3 regions of the Pantoea sp. X-Soil-OKNW-713 genome follow, and region 2 is predicted to be linked to each of the others. Evidence: predicted binding sites of a transcription regulator. Region 2 holds the regulator's gene; each other region holds the start of a gene.

Region 1 (5,674 bases), 3.4 Mb from region 2:
GCCATTGGATGGGTTCCCACAGGCCATTAGCGAGTTCTTTGCATCAGGAGGGAAGGGCGCCAATGTGACCTTGCCTTTCAAAGAACAGGCGTGGGAGTTTGCGGATGAGCTCAGTGAGCGCGCTGCGCTTTCCGGCGCAGTCAATACGTTGAAGAAAGATGCGCAGGGGCAGATTATTGGTGATAACACCGATGGCATTGGTTTACTGAGCGATCTTGAACGACTGGACATGATCCGCCCTGGCGATCGTGTATTGCTGGTGGGAGCGGGTGGCGCGGCGCGTGGTGTCATTTTGCCTCTGCTTTCATTAGGTTGTTCACTCACGGTCACAAATAGAACGGTTGAAAAGGCAGAGTTGCTGGCAGAAATCTTCCGCCACAGCGGTGCCATCCATGCCTGTGGTTTCGAGGCACTGGCGGGGCAGTCATTCGATCTGATTGTGAACGCCACCTCCAGCGGAGTGGAGGGTAAAGTGCCGCCATTACCGGTTTCATTGATTTCTCACCATACTCGTTGCTATGACATGTTCTACCAACAAGGTCTGACGCCATTCTTGCTCTGGTGTCAGCAACACGGAGCGCAGCAACTCGCCGATGGGTTAGGCATGCTGGTGGGGCAGGCGGCGCATGCTTTTCAGTTGTGGCATGGTGTGATGCCAGAAATCGCGCCTGTCATTAAACAGTTAAAAGAAGCGATGCAGTCGTGAATCAGGCTATCCAGTTCCCTGATCGCGAAGAGTGGGATCAGGCGCGTCTGGCGATATGTTTCCCTGTACAGGTCAACGGTATGGGACTGATGTGTGCGATCTCGGCGGATGAACTGCATTACAGATTCGGCGAGGGGGAAGCGATGGCGCTGTTTAGCGCCAATCGCTGGGATCTGGAAGATGAAGCCGAACAGCTTATCCTGGATGATGAAGTCGATCCTCAAGGTTGGGTCTGGCTTTCCTGCGCAAGATAATCATTTTTCCAGCCAACATAGTTGTTTGCCGAGTAACGCAATCCCTCAATCTCGGCTTCATTCAGTGGCCGAATTTGCTTCACCGGGCTGCCTAAATAGAGGTAGCCACTTTCCAGGCGTTTTCCGGGGGGAACCAGGCTACCTGCCCCAATCATCACATCTTCTTCTACTATTACGCCGTCCAGCAGAATCGAACCCATGCCAACCAGAACACGATCACCAATGGTACAGCCATGCAACATGGCTTTATGGCCGACGGTAACGTCTTCTCCAATCACCAGCGGATAGCCTGTCGGGTTGCTGGCTGATTTATGCGTGACATGAAGTACGCTGCCATCCTGAATGTTGGTGCGCGCGCCAATGATCACCTGATTCACATCTCCGCGAATCGCGACCAGTGGCCAGATACTGACATCGTCTCCCATGATGACATCGCCGACCACAACGCTGCTTTTATCGATCATTACCCGATCGCCAATTTGTGGGTAGCTGCTTTTATAGGGACGTAAGGCTGTTGACATGATCTTTCTCCTTTTACTCATTTATCCCTAGCCTGAGCGCGATCAGGGCGGCAGACAAGCTGATTTTTGAGCGGATCGTTCGTGATCTCAGCAGAAAGGATGAAAACTCGCCACTCGAATAAAAAGATCGAAAAAAGGGGTTGTGCAAAAAATTCGGATCCCTATAATGCGCCTCCACTGACACGGCAAAGCGGCAACGCAGACGGTCAGCGAGGGACGAAGTGATTCATCCCGCCAGAGAAAAATCTCGAAAAAGAGATTGACTCTGAAGGAGGAAAGCGTAATATACGCCACCTCGCGACAGACGGTTAACCCGCTGTTCGCACTGCTCTTTAACAATTTATCAGACAATCTGTGTGGGCACTCGCAGGATTGATATCAAAAGTCTACGGACTTAAAAAATATCAAGTCTCAAGAGTGAACACGTAATTCATTACGAAGTTTAATTCTTTGAGCATCAAACTTTAAATTGAAGAGTTTGATCATGGCTCAGATTGAACGCTGGCGGCAGGCCTAACACATGCAAGTCGAACGGTAGCACAGAGGAGCTTGCTCCTTGGGTGACGAGTGGCGGACGGGTGAGTAATGTCTGGGGATCTGCCCGATGGAGGGGGATAACTACTGGAAACGGTAGCTAATACCGCATAACGTCGCAAGACCAAAGTGGGGGACCTTCGGGCCTCACACCATCGGATGAACCCAGATGGGATTAGCTAGTAGGTGGGGTAACGGCTCACCTAGGCGACGATCCCTAGCTGGTCTGAGAGGATGACCAGCCACACTGGAACTGAGACACGGTCCAGACTCCTACGGGAGGCAGCAGTGGGGAATATTGCACAATGGGCGCAAGCCTGATGCAGCCATGCCGCGTGTATGAAGAAGGCCTTCGGGTTGTAAAGTACTTTCAGCGGGGAGGAAGGGATGATGTTTAATACGCATCGTCATTGACGTTACCCGCAGAAGAAGCACCGGCTAACTCCGTGCCAGCAGCCGCGGTAATACGGAGGGTGCAAGCGTTAATCGGAATTACTGGGCGTAAAGCGCACGCAGGCGGTCTGTCAAGTCGGATGTGAAATCCCCGGGCTTAACCTGGGAACTGCATTCGAAACTGGCAGGCTAGAGTCTTGTAGAGGGGGGTAGAATTCCAGGTGTAGCGGTGAAATGCGTAGAGATCTGGAGGAATACCGGTGGCGAAGGCGGCCCCCTGGACAAAGACTGACGCTCAGGTGCGAAAGCGTGGGGAGCAAACAGGATTAGATACCCTGGTAGTCCACGCTGTAAACGATGTCGACTTGGAGGTTGTGCCCTTGAGGCGTGGCTTCCGGAGCTAACGCGTTAAGTCGACCGCCTGGGGAGTACGGCCGCAAGGTTAAAACTCAAATGAATTGACGGGGGCCCGCACAAGCGGTGGAGCATGTGGTTTAATTCGATGCAACGCGAAGAACCTTACCTGGCCTTGACATCCAGAGAATTTGGCAGAGATGCCTTAGTGCCTTCGGGAACTCTGAGACAGGTGCTGCATGGCTGTCGTCAGCTCGTGTTGTGAAATGTTGGGTTAAGTCCCGCAACGAGCGCAACCCTTATCCTTTGTTGCCAGCGATTCGGTCGGGAACTCAAAGGAGACTGCCGGTGATAAACCGGAGGAAGGTGGGGATGACGTCAAGTCATCATGGCCCTTACGGCCAGGGCTACACACGTGCTACAATGGCGCATACAAAGAGAAGCGACCTCGCGAGAGCAAGCGGACCTCATAAAGTGCGTCGTAGTCCGGATTGGAGTCTGCAACTCGACTCCATGAAGTCGGAATCGCTAGTAATCGTAGATCAGAATGCTACGGTGAATACGTTCCCGGGCCTTGTACACACCGCCCGTCACACCATGGGAGTGGGTTGCAAAAGAAGTAGGTAGCTTAACCTTCGGGAGGGCGCTTACCACTTTGTGATTCATGACTGGGGTGAAGTCGTAACAAGGTAACCGTAGGGGAACCTGCGGTTGGATCACCTCCTTACCTGAAGATACTTTCCTTCGAAGTGCTCACACAGATTGTCTGATAAAAGTCATGAGCAAGCCGTCTTGACGACGACACCCCCTGTGTCCCCTTCGTCTAGAGGCCCAGGACACCGCCCTTTCACGGCGGTAACAGGGGTTCGAATCCCCTAGGGGACGCCACTTGCTGGTAATGAGTGAAAGGCGTTACCCACGATACTTCAGAGTGTGCTGATTCAGCATGCTGCGAAGTATTTGCTCTTTAACAATCCGGAACAAGCTGAAAATTTGAAACGACACGTTGTTTCATTTCTCCGTAATAAGAAATGAAAACGATGTGTTCGAGTCTCTCAAATGCTTGCAGTCTGCATGCGTTGCAAAACGTCTGTGGGTTGTGAGGTTAAGCGACTAAGCGTACACGGTGGATGCCCTGGCAGTCAGAGGCGATGAAGGACGTGCTAATCTGCGAAAAGCGTCGGTAAGGTGATATGAACCGCAACAGCCGACGATGTCCGAATGGGGAAACCCAGTGCACTTGTGCACTATCGTTAACTGAATACATAGGTTAACGAGGCGAACCGGGGGAACTGAAACATCTAAGTACCCCGAGGAAAAGAAATCAACCGAGATTCCCCCAGTAGCGGCGAGCGAACGGGGAACAGCCCAGGACCTGAATCAGTTTGTGTGTTAATGGAAGCGTCTGGAAAGTCGCGCGATACAGGGTGACAGCCCCGTACATGAAAATGCACAGATTGTGAGTCCGATGAGTAGGGCGGGACACGTGGTATCCTGTCTGAATATGGGGGGACCATCCTCCAAGGCTAAATACTCCTGACTGACCGATAGTGAACCAGTACCGTGAGGGAAAGGCGAAAAGAACCCCGGCGAGGGGAGTGAAACAGAACCTGAAACCGTGTACGTACAAGCAGTGGGAGCCTACTTGTTAGGTGACTGCGTACCTTTTGTATAATGGGTCAGCGACTTATATTCTGTAGCAAGGTTAACCGTATAGGGGAGCCGCAGGGAAACCGAGTCTTAATTGGGCGTTAAGTTGCAGGGTATAGACCCGAAACCCGGTGATCTAGCCATGGGCAGGTTGAAGGTTGGGTAACACTAACTGGAGGACCGAACCGACTAATGTTGAAAAATTAGCGGATGACTTGTGGCTGGGGGTGAAAGGCCAATCAAACCGGGAGATAGCTGGTTCTCCCCGAAAGCTATTTAGGTAGCGCCTCGTGAATTCATCTCCGGGGGTAGAGCACTGTTTCGGCTAGGGGGCCATCCCGGCTTACCAACCCGATGCAAACTGCGAATACCGGAGAATGTTATCACGGGAGACACACGGCGGGTGCTAACGTCCGTCGTGAAGAGGGAAACAACCCAGACCGCCAGCTAAGGTCCCAAAGTCATGGTTAAGTGGGAAACGATGTGGGAAGGCCCAGACAGCCAGGATGTTGGCTTAGAAGCAGCCATCATTTAAAGAAAGCGTAATAGCTCACTGGTCGAGTCGGCCTGCGCGGAAGATGTAACGGGGCTAAACCATGCACCGAAGCTGCGGCAGCGACACTATGTGTTGTTGGGTAGGGGAGCGTTCTGTAAGCCGCTGAAGGTGGACTGTGAGGTCTGCTGGAGGTATCAGAAGTGCGAATGCTGACATAAGTAACGATAAAGCGGGTGAAAAGCCCGCTCGCCGGAAGACCAAGGGTTCCTGTCCAACGTTAATCGGGGCAGGGTGAGTCGACCCCTAAGGCGAGGCTGAAAAGCGTAGTCGATGGGAAACAGGTTAATATTCCTGTACTTGGTGTTACTGCGAAGGGGGGACGGAGAAGGCTAGGTTATCCGGGCGACGGTTGTCCCGGTTTAAGCGTGTAGGCTTGCATTCCAGGCAAATCCGGAATGCTTCAAGGCTGAGGCGTGATGACGAGTCACTACGGTGATGAAGTAACTGATGCCCTGCTTCCAGGAAAAGCCTCTAAGCTCCAGGTAACACGAAATCGTACCCCAAACCGACACAGGTGGTCAGGTAGAGAATACCAAGGCGCTTGAGAGAACTCGGGTGAAGGAACTAGGCAAAATGGTGCCGTAACTTCGGGAGAAGGCACGCTGTCATCAGGTGAAGTCCCTCGCGGATGGAGCCGAAGGCAGTCGAAGATACCAGCTGGCTGCAACTGTTTATTAAAAACACAGCACTGTGCAAACACGAAAGT
Region 2 (5,674 bases):
TTTGGCGGAATCCAGCATCAGCAGCGCAATTACGCTGCTGGCTTCCGCTTCCGTTCCTGCTTCATTACGCAGCAGCACTTCTGCGTCGAAACTTTGCACCAGTTCAAACAACTTCATCGCCGGGCGCGCATGCATGCCCAATTTATTCCGAATCTCAACGGTTTGCTTCACGGTCATGATTTGCGTTTTTCCAGGGTGCGATGACGGGATTGCACATTTTTACCGCGCGAACGGAAATAGTCGGCCAGTTGTTCGGCGATATAGACCGAACGATGCTTACCACCGGTACAACCGATTGCGACAGTGAGATAGCTACGATTATTGGTTTCCAGCATGGGGAGCCACAATTCAAGGTAGCTGCGTGTCTGATAGATAAAGTTGTGCACTTCAGTATGCCGGTCGAGGAACGCGGCCACCGGGCGATCAAGGCCGGTCATCGGACGCAGTTTTGGGTCCCAGTGTGGGTTAGGCAGAAAACGCACATCAAACACATAATCGGCATCAATCGGAATACCATGCTTGAAGCCAAAGGATTCAAACACCATCGTCAGCTCGCGTTCGCGTTTACCCAGCAGACGGGTGCGTAGCATTTCAGCCAACTCATGCACCGACATCTCGGAGGTATCAATGATCAGGTCGGCCCGTGAACGCAGTGGTTCAAGTAGGTCGCTCTCCTCATCAATCGCGCTTTCCAGTGACAAATTCTTACTGGAGAGTGGATGCAGGCGACGTGTGTCGCTGTAGCGACGGATCAGCGTGTTGCGATCGGCGTCGAGGAACAGCAACTGTGGCGAAAACGAGTCCGGCAGGTTGTTAAGCGCGGTTTCGAAAATCTCCGGTGATTCCGGCATATTGCGCACGTCGATACTGACGGCAGCAGAGATGTTGCGTTCGCTTAAGGTATTGGCCAGTTCTGGCAGCAATACCACTGGCAGGTTATCGACACAGTAAAACCCCATGTCCTCAAGCGCACGCAACGCGACTGATTTTCCTGAGCCTGACCGACCGCTAACGATCATCAGCACCATCACATTTCTCCCGTTTTAAACCGGCGCATTGGCCGGTAAAAGTATCTGTCGCTTAAGAGTGGTCTTCCTGCGCTTCTGTGATAATGGCATAGAGTTCTTCATCGCTCTGCGCAGCGCGCAGACGGCGACAGACGGTTTTATCTGCCAGACGTTTTGCCACCAGCGATAATGTATGCAGATGGGTTTTACACTGGTCTGCGGGCACCAGTAGCGCAAACAGCAGGTCCACAGGCTGGTTATCCACCGCGTCAAAAGCGATAGGTTGATCGAGGCTAATGAACACGCCTACGGCGCGCAGCGTGTCCTCCTCCAGTTTGCCATGTGGAATGGCAATACCATTGCCAATACCGGTACTGCCCATGCGTTCACGGGTGAGGATCGCTTCGAAAAGCGTCTGGTGAGGCAGATTGAGCTGTTTGGCTGCCAGTTCGCTGATTATTTCCAGCGCACGTTTTTTACTCTGGCAGTGTACGCCGCTGCGGGTGCAGTCCAGCGTAAGGACCGAGCTCAATTCCAGTGTCAGATCGTTGTTCATCATCGTTTCACTTGCGAGTTCACATAGCCGCGAGGATCACCCACTTTACCCCTTATCACGGGAAAAATGCAGTGTCTCCTGTTGGCGCTTGCGCAGATGACAAAACGGGGCGGTCAGCCCGCCCCATTCTGTGCTCTGAGTACCGAACCTATCAGTACTCTGCAAGCGTGAAGGTTAGTGTTTTTTCAGTTTATCTTTATGTTTGGTCAACTGACGGGAAAGCTTGTCGATCAATCCGTCAATCGCCGCGTACATGTCTTCCGCTTCCGATGTCGCGTGCAATTCACCGCCGTTCACATGCAGTGTTGCATCAGCAATCTGCGTTACCTTTTCCACTTTCAGAACAATATAGACCTGATTAATCCGATCAAAATAGTGTTCCAGTTTGGCAAATTTGCTATTTACAAATTCGCGCAGCGGCTCGGTAATCTCTACATTCAGTCCGGTAAGGTTTATTTGCATAGGTCTTCCTTCTCAATACATTCAAACCAGCTGCTTGCGCTGATTCGAGGGCGGGATGGACAAAGACTCGCGATACTTAGCAACCGTACGGCGGGCCACCATGATGCCCTGTTCAGATAACATGGAGGTCAGTTTGCTGTCGCTCAAGGGTTTTGCGGGATTTTCCGCAGAGATCAATTTTTTCACCAACGCACGAATTGCCGTCGAGGAGGCTTCACCGCCACCTTCGGTATTCACATGACTGGAGAAAAAATATTTCAGTTCAAAGATGCCACGCGGGCTATGCAAGTACTTCTGCGTGGTAACACGGGAAATGGTGGATTCATGCATATCCACGGCCTGGGCGATATCCGCCAGCACCATCGGACGCATGTACTCCTCGCCCTGTTCAAAAAACGCCTGCTGCTGCTCGACAATACAACGAGTCACTTTCAGCAGCGTGTCGTTACGGCTCTCCAGGCTCTTAATCAGCCATTTGGCTTCCTGTAAATTGCTGCGGATAAACTGGCTGTCGCTGTCATTACGCGCCGCACCGCCCATCGCCGCGTAGTGCTGATTAATTTTGAGACGCGGTACGCTGTCGGCATTTAGCTCAACTGTCCAGCGGGTGCCGACCTTGCGTACCAGCACATCCGGGATGACATACTCAGGCTCGCTGGTGTTGACCGACTGACCTGGGCGCGGATCAAGCGACTGAATCAGCAACATTGCCTCTTTCAGCACATCTTCTTTCAGACGCGTCATGCGCATCAGGCTACGGAAATCGTGATTGGCCAGCAGATCAAGATGATCGCTCACAATCAACCGTGCTTCCGCCAGCATCGGCGTATCGGCGGCATATTGGGACAGCTGCACCAGCAGGCAATCGCGCAAATCGCGTGCGCCAACGCCGACCGGATCAAAACGCTGTACGCGTTTCAATACCGCTTCCACTTCTTCCAGCGTCAGTTCTTCATCACCGATGCTGTCGCAAATATCCTGGAGCGTCACGGTGAGATAACCGGTGTCGTCAATGGCATCGACAATCGAAGTCGCAATGGCGCGGTCGGTATCGGTGAACGGTGTCAGCTCAACCTGCCACATCAGATAATCCTGCAACGACTGCGTGGTTTCGCCCTGATAGACCGGCAGCTCATCATCCTGGTAATCGGTACCCGTACCGGAAGGCGTTCCGGCGGTGTAGATTTCATCCCAGGTTGCATCGAGCGGCAGCTCTTCCGGCATGTCCTTTTGTTCCAGCGCCTCGCGGGTGTCGAGGGCTTCACTTTCCTGATATTCGCGCGCGTCTACTTCTTCATGGAGTTCTGATTGTTCGAGCAATGGGTTGCTTTCCAGCGCCAGTTGTAATTCCTGCTGGAGTTCAAGCGTAGAGAGTTGCAGCAAGCGAATTGCCTGCTGCAACTGGGGTGTCATCGCCAGCTGTTGGCTGAGCCTGAGTTGCAAACCTTGCTTCATAATCCGGATTGAATTTCCTAAGCAAACGTCGGAGGTTCCGACACCTTATCAGAGTCTGAACTCTTCGCCCAAATAAACACGCTTAACCTGCTCATCTGCAAGTATTTCATCGGGTGTGCCGTGAGCAATCAGATGCCCCTGGCTGACGATGTAAGCGCGTTCACAAACGGCAAGGGTTTCGCGTACGTTGTGGTCGGTAATCAGCACACCCAACCCACTGTCGCGCAGATGTTCAATGATCTTCTTGATATCAATGACGGAAATCGGGTCAACACCGGCAAAAGGCTCATCCAGCAGGATAAACTTAGGATTGGCAGCCAGCGCGCGGGCAATCTCGACACGACGGCGTTCACCGCCGGAGAGTGCCTGACCCATGCTGTCACGCAGGTGTTCGATGTGGAACTCTTCCATCAGTTCGTTGGCTCGATCCTGACGCTGCTCTTCGCTGAGATCGTCACGGATCTGCAATACGGCCATCAGGTTGTCGTAAACGCTGAGGCGACGGAAAATCGAGGCTTCCTGCGGCAGATAACCAATGCCGCGACGTGCACGCGCATGCAGCGGCAGAATGCTGATGTCTTCATCATCAATCACAATACGACCGGCATCGCGCGGCACAATTCCGACCACCATGTAGAAGGTGGTGGTTTTACCGGCCCCGTTGGGGCCAAGCAATCCGACAATTTCGCCGGATTTAACTTGCAGGCTAACGTCTTCTACCACGCGGCGGCCTTTGTAGGCTTTCGCCAGGTTTTCAGCGATCAGTGTGGCCATAGAAATTAGTTACTCTTCTTTTGGCTCTGGGATGAACCGTTTTTGTCCTGCAACTGCGACGGCACCAGCACGGTGGTCACGCGTTTGCTCTGGCCCTGACTGTAGGCCTGCATTTTCTGTTCTTTCACCAGATAGGTGATGCGATCGCCTTTGATATTGCTATCCAACTGTTCAATGTAGGCGTTACCCGTCAGCTCAACAAAGTCATTCGCCAGTTCATAGTGCAATTTGGCCGCATGACCCTGTACCGGCTTACCGTTGTCCTGCATCTGATAAAAGGTTGCCGGGTTGCCCCAGGCATCAACGATGGTTTTTTTGCTGTCACCACCCGGGCGAGTGACGACGACTTTGTCGGCGGTGATCTTGATCGATCCCTGAGTCACGATGACGTTGCCGGTAAAGGTAGCGACATTGCCTTGCAGATCCAGCGACTGATTCTCTGAATCGATATTCACGGGTTTGTCAGAATCCCCGGTTAATGCCAGAGCGGGCAAGCTGGTGGCTAACAGGGCGCTGACCAGCAGTAATTTAAGGCTGTTGTTTTTCATTTTGGATTTCATAGGAGGATTTGACCTTTTCAATCAACTGGGCATTTTTCGTCCGTAAGTTGCCGCGCATCTTCATGCCAGTAGAGTTAAAACTGCGGCCATAAAGGGTGACCTGATCGTCTGAGGTAACATCCTGGGTGACGAGATTGACCACCGCATTATCGGTTTTAATGCGTTCCAGCTCCGAATCCTGCGTCAGGGTGTTCACTTCAACGTGGCCGTAAAGATAAAGCATACGATCTTTGGTGAGCTTTGCCTTATCGGCGCGCACAGACCATGTCGGAATTTTATTCACGTCGTAAGTGGTCATCACCGGATTATCGAACCAGCTCAGTTCATCGGCAGCAAAGTAGGTCACTTTATCCGAAATCAGTTTGTAGGCCAGCGCACCGTCTGGATTGTACACCACGGTGTGAGAAGTCGAACTGGTGTAAGTCGGCTCCTGGTCGTTGGTGGTAACCGGCGCTTTGCTCTCATCCTGGTTGGTAAGATTCCAGCCAATCAGCACCAGAGCGATTAGGGCCAGAATCAGCGTTATCCAACGCCTGCTTTTACTCATACTGATTGCCCTTTGGCATCCTCAAATTTGTTCTGCGCCATTAAGATCAGATCGCAAAGTTCACGTACCGCACCGCGGCCACCGGCAATGCGGGTGACGTAATGCGCGCGCGGCAACAGAATCGGGTGCGCATCGGCGACCGCTACACTCAGACCCACGCGGGCCATTACCGGCCAGTCGATCAGGTCATCACCGATATACGCCACCTGTTCCGCAGATAATGACAGTTTATCCAGGAGTTCGCGCCAGGCCAAAAGCTTATCCGATTGTCCCTGGTAAAGATGCGTAATGCCGAGGGTTTTGCAGCGATCTT
Region 3 (5,674 bases), 3.8 Mb from region 2:
TTTGCCTTCCTGTACGCGCATTTCCAGGTTTTGGTGGGTTGCGGCGATGATACGCACATCCACTTTAACTGGCGCATAACCGCCAACACGGTAGAACTGACCATCGGCCAGCACGCGCAGCAGGCGGGTTTGCACGTCGAGCGGCATATCGCCGATCTCATCAAGGAACAGCGTACCGCCATCAGCTTGCTCAAAACGTCCCTGACGAATCTGATTGGCACCGGTAAATGCGCCTTTCTCATGACCAAACAGCTCAGACTCAATCAAATCTTTGGGAATCGCCGCCATGTTCAGCGCGATAAAGGGGGCTTTAGCGCGCGGGCTATGGCGATGCAGGGCATGCGCCACCAGTTCTTTACCGGTCCCGGATTCACCGTTAATCAGCACGCTGATAGAAGAACGCGACAGACGGCCAATAATGCGAAACACATCCTGCATCGCTGGCGCTTCACCGATAATATCGGTCGTCGGACCGCTTACCGGTTGATTGCGCGGCTGCTGCTGCTCCTGATAGTGGCTGATGGCGCGTTCTACCAATGCGACCGCTTCATCAATATCAAATGGCTTTGGCAGGTAATCAAAAGCACCCTGCTGATAAGCACTGACGGCGGCATCAAGATCGGAGTGCGCCGTCATAATGATGACCGGCAGCATCGGATGGCGCTGTTTGATTTGTTTCAGCAATGCCAATCCGTCCATGCCTGGCATACGAATATCTGACAGTAAAACATCTGGGGTTTTGGTTGAGAGCGCTTCCAGCACCTCGTTGCCGCTGTCAAACGTTGCACAGCTCAAACCGGCTCCAGTGAGCGCACGTTCAAGCACCCAGCGGATGGAGCTATCGTCATCGACGATCCAGACTATCCCTCGTTGCATAGAAACCTCACTGGCGAATAGGCAGGTAAACCGAGAATTCGGTGTGACCAGGCCAACTGTTAAATTCTATTTTTCCTGAATGCTGATCGATCAGACTGCGGGCAATCGACAGACCTAAACCGGTGCCGCCTTCGCGCCCACTCACCATCGGATAGAACAGCGTATCCTGCAGTTGAGCCGGAATGCCTGGGCCATCATCTTCAATATCAATGCGTGCCACCAGACGATATCGCACACCATGCAGCGTTAACTGGAACGCGGTGCGGGTGCGGATAATAATTGTGCCGCCTTCTTCACCCAACGCCTGAAGCGCGTTGCGTACTACATTCAGCAGAACTTGTTCGATTTGATCCGGGTCGTGTGGCAACTCCGGCAGGCTGGGGTCGTAATCACGCACCAGCGAAACGTTATCCGGCAACTCCATCGACACCAGATTGACCACGCGTTCAGCCACCTGATGAATGCTTTGAGTGACATGCAAACCAGGCTGCTGAGGGCCAAGCAAACGATCTACCAGATTTCTCAGTCGATCGGCTTGCTCAATAATGACCTTGGTATATTCATTCAGCGAAGGGTCGGGTAGGGCGCGAGATAGTAATTGCGCGGCACCACGCAAACCCCCCAGCGGGTTTTTAATTTCATGTGCCAGACCACGTACTAAATCGCGGGCGGCGACCTGCTGAGCATGCTGAATTTGTTCCTGACTGAGGCGGCGTTGATTATCCATCGGCGCCATTTCCAGCAAAATTAAGCCATCGGGCAGACGTTGCGCCGTGAGCGACATAATATGCGCGCGGCCATCCACCACTAAGGTCACTTCGCTGTCCGTAAAGCCCTGGCCGGCCTCAAGACTCTCGCGCATAACCTCAATATTCAGCGAAAAATAGCCGGTTAATTCAGGTAACGGCGTGCCAAATAATTTCCGTGAACTCTGCGCCAGTAATTGCTGTGCCGCCGGATTGGCGTAATGAATAACTAATTCATTATCAACCAGCAAAATACTGTTTATCAGGGAGTTGAGAATCTGCCCCGCATCGGGCAGCGTGCCAGTTGCCATACAGCGTTCCTCTGCACTGATTTAGTGCATTATAGCCTTTGGTTGTAAAAACCGTAATTTGAACGATGAATTCGTGGAGAAAAAAGCCCATCCGAAGATGGGCTGAAAGTTTCCACGGCAACAAAAAATCTTCAGCGTCTTTCGTGCCGCAGCCGCGTTGGCTGCTCTCACTCACCTGGGTCACTGAGCTATCTCAGCTCCCCGGGATTCATTCGGTTGCCGCCTTGCTGCAACACGAAATCCGCGGAATATTTAATTAATTACACGCTGTAGTACAGCTCGAACTCTACCGGGTGCGGAGTCATGCGAACGCGGTCGTTTTCAGACTTACGCAGTTCGATGTACGCGTCGATAGCGTCGTCGGTGAACACGCCACCACGGGTCAGGAACTCGCGGTCTTCGTTCAGGCAGTTCAGCGCTTCTTCCAGTGAACCAGCCACTTTTGGAATCTCAGCTTCTTCTTCCGGCGGCAGGTCATACAGGTTTTTGTCCATCGCATCGCCCGGGTGGATCTTGTTGATGATGCCGTCGAGGCCAGCCATCAGCAGCGCGGTGAATGCCAGGTACGGGTTAGCAGCCGGGTCCGGGAAGCGCGCTTCAATACGACGTGCTTTCGGGCTGGCAACAACCGGGATACGGATTGAAGCAGAACGGTTACGGGCAGAGTAAGCCAGCATTACCGGAGCTTCGTAGCCTGGGACCAGACGCTTGTAAGAGTTGGTGGTCGGGTTAGCCAGGGCGTTGATGGCTTTAGCGTGCTTGATGATACCGCCGATGTAGAACAGAGCAGTTTCAGACAGGCCGCCGTATTTGTCGCCAGAGAACAGGTTCACGCCGCCTTTAGACAGAGACATGTGGCAGTGCATACCTGAACCGTTGTCACCGAACATCGGCTTCGGCATGAAGGTTGCAGTTTTGCCGTAAGCGTGAGCAACGTTGTGAACAACGTATTTGTAGATCTGAATTTCGTCAGCTTTTTTGGTCATGGTGTTGAAGCGGGTTGCCACTTCGTTCTGACCAGCAGTTGCCACTTCGTGGTGATGAGCTTCAACCACCAGACCCATCTGCTCCATGGTCAGACACATAGCAGAACGGATGTCCTGAGCTGAGTCAACCGGCGGAACCGGGAAGTAACCACCTTTGATGGCCGGACGGTGACCTTTGTTGCCGCCTTCGTATTCTTTACCGGTGTTCCATGCTGCTTCGATATCGTCGATAGCAACGTGTGAACCAGAAGTTGAAGAACCGAAACGGATGTCATCGAACAGGAAGAATTCCGGCTCAGGTCCGAACAGAACGGTATCAGCGATACCAGAAGAACGCAGGAAGTCTTCTGCGCGCTTGGCGATAGAACGCGGGTCGCGATCGTAGCCCTGCATGGTGCCTGGCTCAAGGATGTCACAACGGATGATCAGCGTCGGATCTTCGAAGAACGGGTCCAGAACGGCAGTGGTTGCGTCCGGCATCAGTACCATGTCTGATTCGTTAATGCCTTTCCAGCCACCGATGGAGGAGCCATCGAACATTTTGCCTTCTTCGAAGAAGTCAGCGTTAACCTGGTGAGCAGGGATAGTAACGTGCTGTTCTTTACCTTTGGTATCGGTAAAACGCAGGTCAACAAACTTAACTTCGTGCTCGTTCATCATCGAGAGAACGTGTTCAGCGGACATACTCAACTCTCCTGGAAATTGTCATTGTCGTCGTGGTGAGAGAACTTCGTTGCCTGGAATGTGTCATGGGTTCTGACATCTCCTAACCAAAGATCTCGGCAAGCTCTTCAACCGTTGTGCAACTGTCGTTTTCGCTTGAGAATACTAAAGCGAATTCTGTGCCAACTTTATTACAGCGGATAAAATCGTGCTGTGATGCGCCCTGTCGTGAGTCGATGACTGCACCAGGATGGATTTGATGCACTGAAATGGTGCCTTTGTGGCAAATAAAAGCACCATTTCAGTGCAAAATGCCATCGCAGTGCAGATTAATGCACCGCAATTGGTGCTAAAAACCAGCGCTGTAAGAAACTTTAGGCGAAATCTGTGATCATGTTCAGTCTTCCGCTTAATCCGTGTACAATACCGCGTTATTTCTATTTCTATAATGCCTGAGGCAAAGCTGTGACCGAAAATTTGCGTAACATCGCCATCATCGCGCACGTTGACCACGGTAAGACCACCCTGGTTGATAAACTGCTGCAACAGTCCGGTACTTTTGACGCCCGTACCGAAGCGACTGAGCGCGTAATGGACTCCAACGATTTGGAGAAAGAGCGTGGAATCACCATCCTCGCGAAAAACACCGCCATCAAATGGAATGACTATCGTATCAACATCGTTGATACCCCGGGACACGCCGACTTCGGTGGTGAAGTTGAGCGCGTGATGTCCATGGTGGACTCGGTGCTGCTGGTTGTCGATGCGATGGATGGCCCGATGCCGCAAACTCGCTTCGTAACCAAAAAAGCCTTTGCTCACGGCCTGAAGCCGATTGTTGTTATCAACAAAGTTGACCGTCCTGGCGCGCGTCCGGACTGGGTGGTTGACCAGGTATTTGACCTGTTCGTTAACCTTGATGCGACTGACGAACAGCTGGACTTCCCGATCATTTACGCTTCTGCGCTGAATGGTATCGCAGGTCTGGATCACAACGACATGGCGGACGACATGACCCCGCTGTATCAGGCGATTGTTGACCGTGTTTCTCCGCCGCAGGTTGAAGTCGAAGCGCCGTTGCAGATGCAGATCTCTCAGCTGGACTACAACAACTACCTGGGTGTTATCGGTATCGGCCGCATCAAACGCGGTAAAGTGAAGCCGAACCAGCAAGTTACCATCATCGACAGCGAAGGCAAAACCCGTAACGGTAAAGTCGGTAAAGTGCTGGGCCACCTCGGTCTGGAACGTATCGAAAGCGACCTGGCAGAAGCGGGCGACATCATCGCGATCACCGGTCTGGGTGAGCTGAACATCTCTGACACCATCTGTGATCCGCAGAATGTGGAAGCGCTGCCAGCCCTGAGCGTGGACGAGCCGACAGTAACCATGTTCTTCAACGTCAACACCTCACCGTTCTGCGGTAAAGAAGGTAAGTACGTGACCTCGCGCCAGATTCTGGAGCGTCTGAACAAAGAACTGGTACACAACGTTGCGCTGCGCGTTGAAGAAACCGCTGATGCTGACGCCTTCCGCGTTTCAGGTCGTGGTGAACTGCACCTGTCCGTACTGATCGAAAACATGCGTCGTGAAGGCTACGAGCTGGCGGTATCCCGTCCGAAAGTAATCTTCCGTGAGTTCGAAGGCCGTAAACAAGAGCCGTTCGAAAACGTTACCCTCGACATCGAAGAAACCCACCAGGGTTCTGTGATGATGGCGATGGGTGAGCGTAAAGGTGACATGAAAAACATGGATCCAGATGGTAAAGGCCGTGTGCGCCTTGACTACGTGATCCCAAGCCGTGGCCTGATCGGCTTCCGTAACGAATTCATGACCATGACTTCAGGTACCGGTCTGCTGTACTCCACCTTCAGCCACTACGACGACGTGCGTCCGGGCGAAGTGGGTCAGCGTCAGAACGGCGTACTGATCTCGAACGGTCAGGGTAAAGCGGTAGCCTTCGCCCTGTTCGGTTTGCAGGATCGCGGTAAGCTGTTCCTCGGCCACGGTGCAGAAGTTTATGAAGGCCAGATCATCGGTATTCACAGCCGTTCTAACGACCTGACCGTAAACTGCCTGACCGGTAAAAAAC

Evidence for each region. Region 2 encodes sigma-54, which starts transcription at its own class of promoters, with help from an activator protein. Its sites were predicted from a motif close to GTTGGCACANNTTTCGCTNT; they were not measured.
Region 1: AC6I8R_RS18585 (gamma carbonic anhydrase family protein) is a predicted target of sigma-54. The motif match lies at 1,757-1,776, and genes of this name have one in related genera.
Region 3: glnA (glutamate--ammonia ligase) is a predicted target of sigma-54. The motif match lies at 3,750-3,769, and genes of this name have one in related genera.

Annotation. Positions count from the first base shown of each region.
Region 1 covers NZ_AP035995.1:3,993,359-3,999,032, reverse strand. The annotation lists gene aroE (shikimate dehydrogenase) at 1-706, shown strand, start outside; gene AC6I8R_RS18590 (DUF1488 family protein) at 703-960, shown strand; gene AC6I8R_RS18585 (gamma carbonic anhydrase family protein) at 927-1,481, opposite strand; rRNA gene AC6I8R_RS18580 (16S ribosomal RNA) at 1,948-3,489, shown strand; tRNA gene AC6I8R_RS18575 (tRNA-Glu) at 3,575-3,650, shown strand; rRNA gene AC6I8R_RS18570 (23S ribosomal RNA) at 3,866-5,674, shown strand, end outside.
Region 2 covers NZ_AP035995.1:565,057-570,730, forward strand. The annotation lists gene npr (PTS phosphocarrier protein NPr) at 1-177, opposite strand, end outside; gene rapZ (RNase adapter RapZ) at 174-1,028, opposite strand; gene ptsN (PTS IIA-like nitrogen regulatory protein PtsN) at 1,081-1,563, opposite strand; gene hpf (ribosome hibernation promoting factor) at 1,738-2,025, opposite strand; gene rpoN (RNA polymerase factor sigma-54) at 2,047-3,480, opposite strand; gene lptB (LPS export ABC transporter ATP-binding protein) at 3,529-4,254, opposite strand; gene lptA (lipopolysaccharide ABC transporter substrate-binding protein LptA) at 4,260-4,814, opposite strand; gene lptC (LPS export ABC transporter periplasmic protein LptC) at 4,783-5,361, opposite strand; gene kdsC (3-deoxy-manno-octulosonate-8-phosphatase KdsC) at 5,358-5,674, opposite strand, start outside.
Region 3 covers NZ_AP035995.1:4,342,991-4,348,664, reverse strand. The annotation lists gene glnG (nitrogen regulation protein NR(I)) at 1-876, opposite strand, end outside; gene glnL (nitrogen regulation protein NR(II)) at 884-1,933, opposite strand; gene glnA (glutamate--ammonia ligase) at 2,194-3,603, opposite strand; gene typA (ribosome-dependent GTPase TypA) at 4,048-5,674, shown strand, end outside.